4 regions of the Acidihalobacter yilgarnensis genome follow, and region 2 is predicted to be linked to each of the others. Evidence: predicted binding sites of a transcription regulator. Region 2 holds the regulator's gene; each other region holds the start of a gene.
The links. Region 2 encodes sigma-54, which starts transcription at its own class of promoters, with help from an activator protein. Its sites were predicted from a motif close to TGGCANGNTNCNTGCTT; they were not measured.
Positions count from the first base shown of each region.

Region 1: BI364_RS04795 (hydrogenase small subunit) is a predicted target of sigma-54. The motif match lies at 1,777-1,793, and genes of this name have one in related genera.
Region 3: BI364_RS05255 (CmpA/NrtA family ABC transporter substrate-binding protein) is a predicted target of sigma-54. The motif match lies at 1,451-1,467, and genes of this name have one in related genera.
Region 4: flgB (flagellar basal body rod protein FlgB) is a predicted target of sigma-54. The motif match lies at 1,722-1,738, and genes of this name have one in related genera.

Region 1 covers NZ_CP017415.1:1,004,637-1,008,028, forward strand. Annotated here, with positions in the region: gene BI364_RS04790 (nickel-dependent hydrogenase large subunit) at 1-542, opposite strand, end outside; gene BI364_RS04795 (hydrogenase small subunit) at 539-1,645, opposite strand; gene BI364_RS04800 (nickel-dependent hydrogenase large subunit) at 1,920-3,371, opposite strand; gene BI364_RS04805 (NADH-quinone oxidoreductase subunit B family protein) at 3,377-3,392, opposite strand, start outside.
Region 2 covers NZ_CP017415.1:3,046,881-3,050,272, reverse strand. Annotated here, with positions in the region: gene BI364_RS14750 (PTS sugar transporter subunit IIA) at 9-473, opposite strand; gene hpf (ribosome hibernation-promoting factor, HPF/YfiA family) at 497-817, opposite strand; gene BI364_RS14740 (RNA polymerase factor sigma-54) at 1,054-2,514, opposite strand; gene lptB (LPS export ABC transporter ATP-binding protein) at 2,588-3,313, opposite strand; gene lptA (lipopolysaccharide transport periplasmic protein LptA) at 3,310-3,392, opposite strand, start outside.
Region 3 covers NZ_CP017415.1:1,117,958-1,121,349, reverse strand. Annotated here, with positions in the region: gene BI364_RS05255 (CmpA/NrtA family ABC transporter substrate-binding protein) at 1-1,291, opposite strand, end outside; gene BI364_RS18255 (hypothetical protein) at 1,581-1,736, opposite strand; gene BI364_RS05250 (MFS transporter) at 1,826-3,151, opposite strand.
Region 4 covers NZ_CP017415.1:2,396,375-2,399,766, reverse strand. Annotated here, with positions in the region: gene BI364_RS11485 (transglycosylase SLT domain-containing protein) at 1-602, opposite strand, end outside; gene BI364_RS11480 (methyltransferase domain-containing protein) at 668-1,537, opposite strand; gene flgB (flagellar basal body rod protein FlgB) at 1,775-2,173, shown strand; gene flgC (flagellar basal body rod protein FlgC) at 2,176-2,592, shown strand; gene BI364_RS11465 (flagellar hook assembly protein FlgD) at 2,611-3,327, shown strand; gene flgE (flagellar hook protein FlgE) at 3,382-3,392, shown strand, end outside.

The DNA.
Region 1 (3,392 bases), 1.5 Mb from region 2:
AGGCCGAGCTGGCCGCTCTCGACGAAGCGCTTGAGGCGGTTCTGCACGTCGCGGAAATAGCCCGGCGACGAATTCGGCCACGGCGAAAGGCTTTGCGCCAGCGTGGAGGTCGCCTTGGGGTCGGCCTTGAGCGCGCTGACCACGTCCACCCAGTCCAGCGCGTGCAGGTGATAGAAGTGCACCAGGTGGTCGTGCACCTGCAGCATCAGCTGCATGATGTTGCGGATGGTGTTCGCGTTCTCGGGGATCTTGATGTCGAGGGCGTCCTCCACCGCGCGCACGGAGGTCAGCGCGTGCGTGCCGGTGCACACGCCGCAGATCCTTTCGGTGAAGGCCCAGGCGTCGCGTGGGTCGCGGCCCTTGAGGATCACTTCCAGCCCGCGCCACATGGTGCCGGTGGAGACGGCGTTGCGGATCACGTTGTGGTCGTCGACGTTGACCTCGCAGCGCATGTGGCCCTCGATCCGGGTGACCGGATCGACCACGACGCGGCGGCCGCCGTCGTTCAGGGTGAAGCCGTTGGGGGTCTTGATGACGCTCATTCGCTCTTGTCTCCGTGGTGTTCATCCTGCTTCGGCTGATGCGGCTTGTGGCGTGCGCGGATTACCGCGGTGACTGCGGCATGCGCCACCGCCGCTGCGCCCACGCCGCCCGCGGCAATGCCGCCGATCTGGTCGGCGTTGGCATCGATGCCGAAGCCGTTGACGCGGGTCAGGCGGTCGTAGAACGAGCCCTTGTCCCAGAACCCGTCCTCGGAGCAGCCCAGGCAGCCGTGCCCGGACTGGATGGGGAACGAGGTGTCGCCGTTCCAGCGCACGGTGGAGCAGGCGTTGTAGGTGGTCGGTCCCTTGCAGCCCATCTTGTACAGGCAATAGCCCTCGCGCGCGGCGCGATCGTCCCAGGACTCGACGAACTCGCCGGCGTCGAAGTGCGCGCGGCGGTAGCACTTGTCGTGGATGCGCTGGCCGTAGAACATCTTCGGCCGCCCTTGGCGGTCGAGCGCTGGCGGGTGGCCGAAGGTGAGCATGTAGGTGATGACGCCGGTCATCACCTCGGCGATCGGCGGGCAGCCCGGCACCTTGATCACCGGCTTGTCGGTGATCACCTTGTGGATCGGCGTGGCGCGTGTCGGGTTGGGTCGCGCGGCCTGCACGCAGCCCCAGGATGCGCAGGCACCCCAGGCGATCACGTGCTTGGCGTGCGCCGCGGCGTAGCGCAGTTTTTCCACGAAGGGCTTGCCGCCGACGATGCAGTACATGCCGTCCTCGTTGAGCGGCGGATTGCCTTCGACCGCGAGGATGTAGTTGCCCTTGTGCTTTTCGATGGTCTCCTGCAGGCAGGCCTCGGCCTGATGCCCGGCGGAGGCCATCAGGGTGTCGTCGTAATCCAGCGAGATCATCGACAGGATGACGTCCTTGGCCAGCGGATGTCCGGAGCGGATGAACGATTCGGAGCAGCAGGTGCATTCCAGGCCGTGCATCCACAGCACCGGCGTGCGCGGCTTGTTCTCCATCGCCCACGCGATCTTCGGCACGAAGGCCGGGCTGAGGCCCAGCGAGGTGGCGGTCAGGCTGCAGAACTTGAGAAAGCTGCGTCGGCTGATGCCCTGGCGACGCATCACGTCGTAGAAGGTTTCTATCGCCATGTACTCCTCCCTCTGCGCCCACCCCACGGCAGAGCGGGCGCTGGCAGTCGCGGATCGATTCGCGGGTTCTTAGGAGAGGACGCCGAGCTTGATGGTCTCGTGTCGTCGGCGTCCCGCCTTGGGAGGGGTCAAAGCACTAAACGGGCCAGTGGCGGGAATCCCATTGACATCAATCAATTAGCCGATCTAATGAATTTTGAGGTGCAGATTGGGGTGGAAAGTTACTTTCCGATTTGCAAGGGTCTGTCTGGTTAGCGGATTGTCAGCGTCGTCGTCAGTGCGCCGTGCACACCATGCAGGGGTCGAAGGAGCGGACCACATGCTGGACGGCGATCTTCCGCGGATGGCGCGGCGAGTCCACTGGCGTCCCGGTCAGCGCCTGCTCCAGCGCGCCGGGTTGGCCGGCGGCGTCGCGCGGCGAGAAATTCCAGGTGGTGGGCGAGACGATCTGGTAGTTGCGGATGCGTCCGCCCTCGATCCGCAACCAGTGCCCGAGACTGCCGCGCGCCGCCTCGGTCAGGCCGATGCCCTCGGCGTCGGCCAGCGGGGCGGCGGGGTTGTGGAACGGTTCGCCCGGAACCAGTGCATCGGTCCAGCGCTGCATCGCCAGCAGGATGCGCGCGCTTTCCAGCAGGCGCGCGACGACACGGGTGAGCACGTTGCCGCCGGTGGCGGCGACGAGGTCGCAAATCAGCGGATGGCCGTCGACGAGCTGGCGCGCGAGCGCGCCGACCTCGACCGCCTTGCCGTGCAGGCGCGGCGCCTTGCACCAAGTGTAGGCGCCTTCGCGCCCCGGGTCGGGCAGGGTGCGCGCCGTGCGCGGCGGTGCCGTGTCGCCCGCCATCCAGCTGTGGCTGACGTCCTCGGCGATGCCGTCGACGTCGAGTGAGTGCAGGCTGCCGTCGCGCCACACGCCGCGCGCGAAGAGCGGTGCCCCGTCAGCTTCGCGGTAGGCGCCGAAGCTCATGAAGCGGTCGGCGGCGCGGCCCAGGGTGTGCAGTCCGAGGGCCTCGCCGAGGGCGAGGAAGCGGGCGAGATCGCCGGGCTGCCCGGCCTGTGCCGCCTGCCAGTGCTGCAGCGCGTCGCGGCTGTCGAGGGCGACGATCTCGTCCAGGGGTGCGGCGAAGACCCGTTGTTCCAGGAATCGGCGGAAGGCGCCGACGACGTTGCCCAGATGCAGGCGCTCGCGCGCGGATACCGCTCGGGTGCAGCCGCCGGGCTGGATGGCGAGGCTGTGCGGCCACTTGCCGGCCAGCAGGCCCATGAGGTGCATGAACGCGGTGCGCGCCTGCAGGAACTCGGGTGCGGCGCTGCCCTCGACGGCGCGAAAGCGCGCGTGGATGTCGGCGTGCCAGGGCTGGGCGGCGTATTCGGGGCGCGCGAAGTCCGGCATGAAGAACAGGTAGAAGTGAGTCAGGTGGTCGATCAGGTTTTCCGCGGCATGGATCAGGTCGAGCGCGAGGATGCCGTTGGGCGGGGTTTCCGCGCGGTAGGCGTCGCCCAGCGCGAACGCCGCAGCCACCGACTGCGAGACCGAACAGATGCCGCAGACCCGCGGCGCATAGACCAGAGCGTCCCCGGGAATCTTGCCCAGCAGGATCTGCTCGAAGCCGCGGTACAGCGGCGAGTTCACCCAGGCTGCGTCGACCTGGCCGTCGCCGACGTCGAGCTGCACTTCGAGGTCGCCCTCGACTCGGTTGAACGGGCCCACGATCTGCCGCGCCACGGGACCTATTTCCTGTCCGGC
Region 2 (3,392 bases):
GACGTCGCCTAGGCGGCGTGCCTGGCATCCCAGTCATTGAGCAGTCCCAGGGCGGACTCGCTGTCGTGGGCACCCCGTAGTTGTTGCACGGTGATCGGGTCGCTGAACAACTGAGCCAGTCTTGAGAGCGTGTCCAGGTGTTCGCTGGTGCACTCCTCGGGGACCACCAGGGCGAACAGAAGATCAACCGGCGCCTGGTCGGGGGCATCGAAATCGATGCCCCCGTTCAATTTGATGAAGGCGGCCTGGGTTTCCTTGAGGCCAGCCATGCGGCCGTGCGGTATCGCTACGCCATGTCCCAAGCCGGTACTGCCCAGGCGCTCGCGTGCGAGCAGGGTATCGAAGACCTCATTGGAGGAAACCTGTCCACCCTTGGCCAGGAGTTCGCTTAGTGCCTCCAGTGCCCGCTTTTTACTGTGGATGTCCGCATCGTTGAGGATGCGTTCGGTCGTGAGTAATTCGCCTATCTGCATGGTTCAGGTGTCGCCTGTGTGTTTCAGATGGCCGTGCGTTTGGTCGCTTCGGCCTTGTGATGGTCTTTGGTCTTTTCCTTGTGCTTGATCACCTGCCGGTCGAGCTTGTCGACGAGCGAGTCGATAGCGGCATACATGTCTTCGTCGACGGCATCTGCGAAGAGTTGGTTGCCGCTGAGGTTCAGACTGGCTTCGGCCTTCTGACGCAATTTCTCTACGGAAAGAATTACGTGGACATCGATCATATTGTCGAAGTGTCGTTCGAGACGCTGGAATTTGTCGCTTACGTAGTCGCGTAGTGCATCGGTCAACTCTACGTGGTGCCCAGACAGGTTGATTTGCATACGATACTCCTCGTTGAGGGCTGTGTCTTAACTGCCCATTTGGGGGCGGTGCCATCATGGCCGACGTTGCTCGCCGTCCGCGGTTCCCTGTGCGGGGCGTGGACGGCGGGTAACATCTCCCACCGCCGGGTTTCGACGCTGGCGCCCGACTGTGCTCCCTGGTCACGGCCGGAATGCGGGTGTCGGTCCGTATTGCGCCAAGTCGAAGAATTTTGTGAGATCTCCATGATTTGAGTCTAGTTGAGTCGTTTGCGATCGCTGGAGGACGGAATGTTCATGCCCTCTCGGTATTTGGCGACCGTGCGGCGCGCAACCTGTATCCCCTTCTCGCTGAGCAGATCTGCGATCTTGCTGTCCGACAAAGGTTTGTCGCCGGGTTCGGATTCGACCAGTTTGCGGATCATGGCGCGAATCGCGACTGCGGAGCATTCACCGCCATCGGCGGTACCGACGTGGCTGGAGAAGAAGTACTTGAATTCGAAGATGCCGCGGGGCGTGTACATGTATTTCTGGGTAGTGACGCGAGAGATGGTCGATTCGTGCATTTCGACCTGTTCCGCAATGTCGCGCAGGACCAGGGGCTTCATCGCCTCCTCGCCATATTCGAGAAACCCCCTCTGCTGCTCGACGATGGCAGTGGCGACACGTAGCAAGGTTTCGTTACGGCTTTGCAGGCTTTTGATGAACCAGCGCGCTTCCTGCAGCTGATTTTTCATGTAGGTGTTGTCAACGCTGCTGTCTGCGCGCCGTACCATTGATGCGTAGGTGGAATTCAAGCGTAGGCGCGGCGCAACTTCAGAGTTGAGCTCCACGCGCCAGCGCTGACCCTGTTTGCGGACCGTCACGTCGGGGACGATATATTCGGGTCGGCTATTGCTGATCTGTGCACCAGGCCGCGGATTGAGCGACTGGATCAGTGCGATGGTTTCCTGCAGGCCAGCCTCGTCCAGTTCCAGGTGGCGCATCAGTGCCTTGAGATCGTGATTCCCGAGCAGGTCGATATGGGATTGCACCAAGCGCCGCGCCTGTATCAACCACGGTATATCTTGTGGCATCTCAGAAAGTTGTATGTCGAGGCATTCCGCCAGATTGCGGGCGCCGCAACCTGGAGGATCTAGCCGTTGCACGAGATGGAGGACGGCCTCGATGTCCTCGATTTCGAGATCGGCCTGCAATTGCGCGGCGAGTGATCCACGGATGTTCTCGATATCCTCCTGAAGATAACCGTCACCGCCGATCGAGTCGATCAGGGTCATGGCGATCAGGCGATCCTGCTCGTTCATGGGTGCCAAGTGCACTTGCCAGAGCAGATGATCGATCAGCGACTCGCCATCGCCGCTTTGTGATTCGTAGGGGTCGCGGTCATCGGCTTCGGACGAGCCGGAGCCCGCTGCGGTTGGCGGCTCGTAAATATCGTCCCAGGCACTGTCGACCGGCAATTCGTCTGGGATGGTGTCTTGGGATGGGTTGTCTTCGGCGGCGCCTTCGCGAGATTCGCCGTTGATTTGCTCGCCATCCGCGCCCTCAACTCGCCCGGAATCCTCGTCGACCTCGAGCATCGGGTTGGTTTCCAGGACTTCCTGAATATGTGTCTGTAGCTCGAGTGTCGAGTACTGCAATAGGCGTATGGCCTGCTGCAGTTGAGGCGTCATCGCCAGGGATTGCCCCAGCCGGAGTTGAAGTGAAGGCTTGATCATCGCGTTTGATGTTTATCTTGAATTCGCGTTTAACGCAATGGTCATCGTCGGACTCTTGGGTATCTCGGGTTGCTTACAGGCGGAAGTCCTGACCCAGATAGACCTCGCGGGCCTTCTGGTTGTCCAGGATATCTTCCGGGGTGCCTTCGGCAAGCACATGCCCGTCGCTCAATATATAGGCGCGCTGACAGATGCCGAGGGTCTCACGTACGTTATGGTCGGTAATCAAGACGCCAATATCCCGGTCGCTCAAATGTCGCACGATGCGCTGAATATCGAGCACCGAGATGGGATCGACACCGGCAAAGGGTTCGTCTAGCAGGATGAATGCGGGCTCGGCTGCCAAGGCACGGGCAATCTCCACACGCCGTCGTTCACCACCGGAGAGGCTGAATCCGCGACTGCTGCGAATATGCCCGATCTGCAGTTCATCCAGCAGACTTTCCAGGGTTTCATTCTGTGCCTTGGGGTCGAAATTGTCACGCAGTTCGAGTACCGCGCGGATATTGTCTTCGACGCTGAGGCGGCGGAATACCGAGGCTTCCTGAGGCAGATAGCCGACGCCCATGCGCGCGCGCGCATGCATGGGGAATCGGGTGATGTCCTGATCATTGAGGCGAATATGGCCAGAATCTGGCTGGATCAGGCCCACGATGATGTAAAAGCAGGTGGTTTTACCCGCGCCGTTGGGGCCGAGCAAGCCGACGATCTCACCGCTGCCCACGTCAAGCGACACCCCGCCAAGGACGTCGCGGCCGCGATAGCGTTTGGTGAGATCCGTGACGCTGAGTACGCTCATGGCGTGGATTTCTCCGCGCCGCCTTGGCCGCCGGGGACCAAAGTTGCCTTAACGCGATTGCCGGGCGCGCCAGCGGTGA
Region 3 (3,392 bases), 1.6 Mb from region 2:
TGGCGACCTCGAAGGATTCCAGATAACCCGCGGGGTCCTGCGGATCGAATCGACCTCCATCGCAGAAGGCATCGGCCCCCATTCGCAACGGCTCCGGCACGGCCTGCGCCAATTGCCATTCACCGGCGTGCAATCCCTCTGGCTTGTAATCGATCAGCGGACAGGACCATCCGAAAGCCGCAGCAGCCTCCCGGTAATACTCCGGGCGATATGCCATCTCAGCCACGGCGGTCATGTCATATGCCGTATCGACCTGCCCCCAGCGATAGATCTGGGTGACGAACCACAGGGCGTGCGAACGCCACGGAAACATCGCGGCATGCCGCTGGAACACATTGAAATTGGGGTGAGGAACAGCCGATTCGCCAGGGTCGTAAATCATTTGTTCGGTCAACGGCAGGCGCAGCAGCGCCTCCTTGACGCCGACATATTCCGATCGGGCCAGCAAGGCTGCTGCCTGCTCCCGATGATCGGGATCGTCCAGCCACTGCCCGGCGCGCATCAAGGCGCGCACCAACGCACGCAAGGTCAACGGATGGCGCTCGGCCCACTCCTGCGTCACGCCCAAGACCTTTTCCGGTTTGTGGCGCCAGAGCTGGTCGCTGGTGATCAGGACATGACCATGCCCCCCCTGTACTGCCACGCTGTTCCAGGGCTCGCCCACACAGAATCCGTCGATTTCCCCTGCACGCAGACGAGCTACCATCTGCGGCGGCGGAATCACCACGATCCGCACGTCACGGTCGGGGTCGATGCCAGCGGCAGCCAGCCAGTAGCGCAACTCGTAGTTATGGCTTGATACGGGATAGACCACCGCGAAGGTCAATGGCGGCCGACCCGTGCGACGGTCGCTTTCGATAAGCGTACGCAAGACACCGGCCGTACGCGGCCGATGCCGGACGGCCTCGGCATCAACCTCGCGCATGCGCTCGAACAACCGCCGCGATACCGTGATCGCATTGCCGCCCAGTCCCAGGCTGAGAGCCGCTATCAATGGCCGCCGTACCGCAGTGATGCCGAGTTGACTGGCAACCGGCATGCCGGCAAGCATCTGTGCACCATCAAGCGCGCCCATCATGACCTTATCGCGGATATTCGCCCACGAGGGTTCACGCGAGAGGGTCACCTCCAGATGCTCGTCCGCGAACATGCCCAACTCGCGTGCGACCACCAAGGGCGCACAATCGGTCAGTGGCACAAAACCGAGCGTCAACTCACGCTGTTCCAGATCCTCTCCCGGCCGATTGCCGAGACTCAGCCGAGGTCGCCCGTTCGCACTTTTATCCACCATGCCAAACCGCTCCATTCAGGCCAAAAAAAAGCGTCGCTCCGTTCATGCCACGCATGAACGTCACGACGCCTTTGTCGAATACACTCGATCTCATGGTAACCGGATCGGTAGCCCGCCGTTGGGCGCCATTCCAGCTTTACACGCTTGTCTAAATGGATAAAGCACATTACGTGCCATCCCTGAACACCCGCCGCCAGACACGGGTACCCGCCCAAATCTCAACCTAGAGCGCACCACTTTGGTGCAAAAAACCCGGGGCCGGCACCATTCCGGCGCCCGGGCACTCCGCTCAATGCTTGCCTGGGAAACCGCCCAGACCATTGAAGGCCATGTAAAGCGAATAGACACTGACCGCAATGGCGATGAACATCTCAAAGAAGATGAAGGCCACGCCATATTTGTACCAAGGCTCGTGCGGGGTGCTTTGCTGCTCGTTGGTCTGCATATTGGCAATCTCCAGTTTTCGATCGGTAGCGTTTCCAGTCTCGCCGCGATACCGAGCTATCTGCTGATGGCTCGGTATCGCGGGATATATCAGGCTTTCTCGCCCACCGGGCGATTCGTCCGGTCGATCCAGTTCTCCCCGATGCCGTGATCCTCGGGATGATGCTCATAACGCGCCGCCCAGAAGTAGAACAGAGTGAAGGGGATGAACATGAACAAGGCGATATAGAGATACCCCATGTGAATGTTCCCGGAGTGCGCGAACACCAGCGGATAGACAATACCGCCAGCCGTGGAAACCCCGCCGATGAAGCCAGCCGCGATCCCCGGACGATCCGGGAACAACAACGGCACGAGCGCGAAGGTACCGCCGGTACCAAAACTCACGAAGATACCGAAGGCCACCAACACCAGTACCGATAGCGGTAGTGAATTCGCCAGCCCGGCCAGGGTCAGCGCCACCATGGACGCCGTAATCAGCAACAGCGAGATGGCTAGCCAGTGCAGACGCGGAGCGTAGGGCAGCGTCCGAGCGATCATCGGCAGCGGTGTCCAGCCGCGACGCTGGAACAGGTCCGACATAAAGCCCGAGAAGGGCCGGAATAGCGACGCGGTGAAGGATTGCACCGCGGCAAAGGTACCTGCCGCAATCTGTACGCCGGCGATACTGGTAAAGCCCAGCGCAAGGATCGCCTCATGGAAGCCGCGAGTGAAATAACCGGGCAACCAGGCATTCATCGCGATTTCCAAACCGAAGGACATGGCGTAGGCCAGCATCAGTGCAATGGCAATATAGCGGCTCCAAACGAAAATCGTGCCGCGCAGATCGGCTGATTCACGTGCAGTAGCGCGCACCTTTTCATGCTTGGCCGCTTCGCCGCGCAGCAGGTACCAAGCCGCGATCACGAGGGCAATGACGCCCAGCCACAAGAATGCCGACTGGTAGTCCAGGCCAAACATACGCGGCAAGAGCAGCGCGCCGACGCCGGCACCGACATTGCCGGTGCCGGCGTACAGACCCTCGGCAGTACCGATTTCACTCGGCTCGAACCACTGCGCCACGTGCTGAATACCGACCACGAACGACACGCCGGCGATCGCCACGATCACCCGTTCGATGAACAAGATGTCGTAATCGGTGGTGTAGGCCGAGGCAATGGACACTAGGCCGCAAACGGCCAGGATCACCGCGAAGGTGCGCGGCGCGCCGAAGCGATCCGCTGCCCATCCGGCGATGATACGGCCGATCGGTGCCATCCAGATGGCCGAGCTCGCCAGCAGGCCGAGTGCCGCCAAGCTGAGATTGTAGTGATTCGCGATACTCGGGCTAAAGGCGGCCGTCGAGAACCACATCAGAAAACACCAAAAAAAACCTACGGTTGCGATGACAAGCTGTTCTACCTTATGCGTTTTCATGATTCCTCCAGAGCGTTCAAGTCGGTGTGGTGCCGACGCCCGATTCAAGTCGGCCGCCACGTCTGTGCAACCTGCTGACCGGGCGAGTACTGCCTTCAACCCGCCGCATCACAGCCTCCAACGGTTATCTCGGCGCAAAAAAAACGGCGGCCCCGACGATTGCTGCTTCGTCTGGGTGACGCCGTTGTCTTTGATTAAGAGTCTGCATTGACTCTTGGAAGCTACCGGCCCGTCGTTGGCC
Region 4 (3,392 bases), 650 kb from region 2:
TTGCGTGCCAGAAAGCGGGCCAAGCTGATGTTGCGTGCGTCGAGGGCAAGCAAAAGGCGCTGGCGGATCAGGGTTGGCGTGAGCAGATCATGCTGCGTGAGCAGGCTGAATACGGGGTCGCAGCTCTGCGGTTGCGAGTAGCCGGCCAACCATAGCTGTTTTGCGAGCGTCAGCGCCTTGTCGACGTGGCCAGTTGCGGCGAGTGCCTGCACGCGTGCACAGGCCAGGCGGCTACCGCCACCGCTGCCGGTATCTTCGGCGATGAACGTGGTCCAGTCTTGACGGCGGGCGAGTTCCAATAACCAGTCGCTGTGCAACGCGTTGCTGATCGGCAATTTGGCATTGGCTTTGAGAAAGGCATCGATGTCGGCGCGGTGCACGTGCTCGATCTCATGTTCGAGATAGGCGTAGCGCAGATAGGGATAGAGAATATTGCCGATCAATGGGCGCGATAGCGCCTCGAAGCGATCAAGTTGATTGGTGGACAGAGCATCCAGCGCTGCCTTGAACTGCGCGGCAGAGTCGGCGGATGCGACCGACGTGCTCAAGCCGGTGATCATGAGCGCTAGTACGACCAGCACCCTTGGCAGGACGGCTCGCATGCGTATCGTCTCCCTCGGCAATGGATTCATTGTGGGCCGTGTGCCGGGCACTTGCCAATAGAGATTTATGACGGCGAGTCGGCAGATGGCATTCGGCCAATGGCGATGAAGTCCGCGTCGAGCTCGAAACGATCCTCGGCAAAACTCTGCCGGAGAGCCGTGACGCCGAGATCGAAAGCCTCGGCGGTGATCAGGTCGGCAGCGATGAGATCGTCGCGCTCGGCGAGCAGGCGTTCGATCTGATGCAGTTCCATATCAGCGCTTCGCCCATGTTGCAGACCCAATCTGACGCGGGGCATGAGGATGATCTGAATGGCTTCGAGTCCCGCGTCGCGCATGAGTCGATAAAGATGTCGACCGATACGACGATTGCCGCCGCGCCTGGATTGCAGCGTGCGAATGGCCTCGCGCAGTCCATCCAGATGAGGGGATTCCGGCGGCTCGCCCAAAGCGACACCGTCGTCCACGTCAATAATCAGCACGCGTCCGCCCGGTTGGGTGACGCGGCACATTTCGGCCAGTGCGATTTCGGGTTGAGGCAGGTGTTGGAAGACGTAACGGGCCACCGTCAACGCCTGGCTCGCTGTTTCGGCCGGTAAGGTCGAGGCTTGACCCAGCTGAATCTCGACGCTGACGCCTAGCGACATCGCCAGGGCGTGGAGCAGTGCGAGTGCCTTGGGGTCATTGTCGACGGCCTTGATCTGCGTATCAGGGCTGGCATGCCAAGCCAGATCGAGGGTCAGCGCGCCGGTACCGGCACCGACATCCAAAATAGGGCCACTCATTTCGCCGAGGCTGGTCAGGGTCACCAGTCGCTGAAAGTGCGTATACAGGCTCTGTCGCAACAGCCAGCGGTGGTCTGGCGATTGCTCCACGAGAGGTCCGGTCGCATCGGCGACGCGTTGCATCCACTGTTCAATGGGTTCCTGGGACATGGCCGCTCGTCGGGTCTGGTTTCGGGGCGCACATGCTAACCCCCGTCTGGCCACGGATCAAAACGCTTTATCGCGATGCCGGAGCGGGCAACCGGTTCCGATGACTTTGCCGTTAGGCGGCGAAAGTTTGCCGTCTTGACCTGCCATGGGCGCTCAAGCCCGCGCTATTGCTGGATTTTTGCGTTGGCATCGTAATTGCTATCGTCCTGGTAGGTGAAAACTTTAGGATGGGGCAACATGCCATTTTCGATCGATCAGGCGCTGGGCTCATTTCCGCAGGCCCTACAGCTCGAGGCGCAGCGCGCCGAGCTGTTGGCCTCGAATATCGCCAACGCCGATACCCCTGGATACAAGGCACGCGACATTGATTTCAAGGCCGCATTGGCCTCTGTGAGCGGGCATGGCGGCAATCTGGCGTTGGTGCGGACCAGTCCGCAGCATATGGAACCCGCATCAGGGAGTGTCAGCGCGCCAGTGCTGTACCAGGTGCCACTGCAGCCGTCTCTGGATGGAAACACCGTCAATCTTCAGTACAACCAGGCGGCATTTGGTGAGAATGCCTTGCGCTACCAGGCCACGCTGGCCTTTCTGACTGGGCGAATCACGGGGCTCAAGAACGCGATCATGGGGACCTGATCATGAGTCTGTACAGCATATTCAATATCGCGGGTTCCGGGCTTGCCGCGCAGAGCGTGCGCCTCAATACGATCGCCAGCAATCTCGCCAATGCCGACGACGTGGCGTCGAGCGAGCAAGCCGCCTACCGTGCGCGCCAGCCGGTCTTCGCCTCGACGCTGTTCAAGGCGCAGGGTGGCGACTCGGCGGTGGGTGTGCGCGTGACCGATATCCAGGAGAGTCGGGCGCCGATTCGCCGCGAGTACGCGCCAGGTAATCCTCTCGCCGACAAGCAGGGGTATGTCTACACCACCAACGTCAACACGGTCGAGCAGATGGCGAACATGATCTCGGCCTCGCGCAGTTACCAGAACAATGTGAACGTCCTGACCACAACCCAGCAACTGCTGCTGAGCACCGTACAGCAGCTTGGCAAGTAATCCATTCGAGGTGGAGAAATGAGCACTGGCGCCATCAATTCGAGTTTTAACCCCAGCGTCCTCGCGCAGCTCGGCCTGACCGGCAGCACGACCTCTTCGTCGAGCGCGACCAGCGGAACGGGTTCGTCCGGCTCCCAGCTGGGTCAGCAGGCCTTCCTGAATCTGATGGTGGCCGAGCTCAAGAATCAGGATCCGACGCAACCGATGAGCGGACAGAACATGCTGGCACAGCTGGCGCAGTTCAGTACCGTTTCCGGTATCCAGAGCATGTCCACTTCCTTTGCCACGCTGTCGAAGTCGCTGTCGACCAACCAGTCATTGCAGGCGGCGAGCCTGGTGGGGCGGACGGTGTTGGCGCCCTCGTCGATGGCGGTGTTGCCCGCGAGTGGCTCGCTGCAGGGCTCCGTCGACGTTACCACGCCGGCATCTCAAGTGTCGGTCGGTATTTATGACACGAGTGGGCAATTGGTCAAGCAGATGGATCTCGGCACACAGGCCCAGGGGCTCGCGAATTTCAGTTGGGACGGTACGAATATGCAGGGTACGCCGATGCCGGCGGGGACTTATGAGGTCAAGGCTGTTGGTCAGGTCAATGGACAGAGCCAGGGACTCGGCGTGTTGTCGCCCGCACAGGTTTCCAGCGTCACCCTGGCGCAGAACGGTGGGCCGATTACGTTGGCGCTGTCGGGCGGTATGGGGAATGTCGATCTTTCGCAAATCCGACAGATCAGTTAAGCAGCCCGATGCGTTGCGACGCGTATAGACAAGTATAAATAAGGAGAACGAATCATGTCATTTGG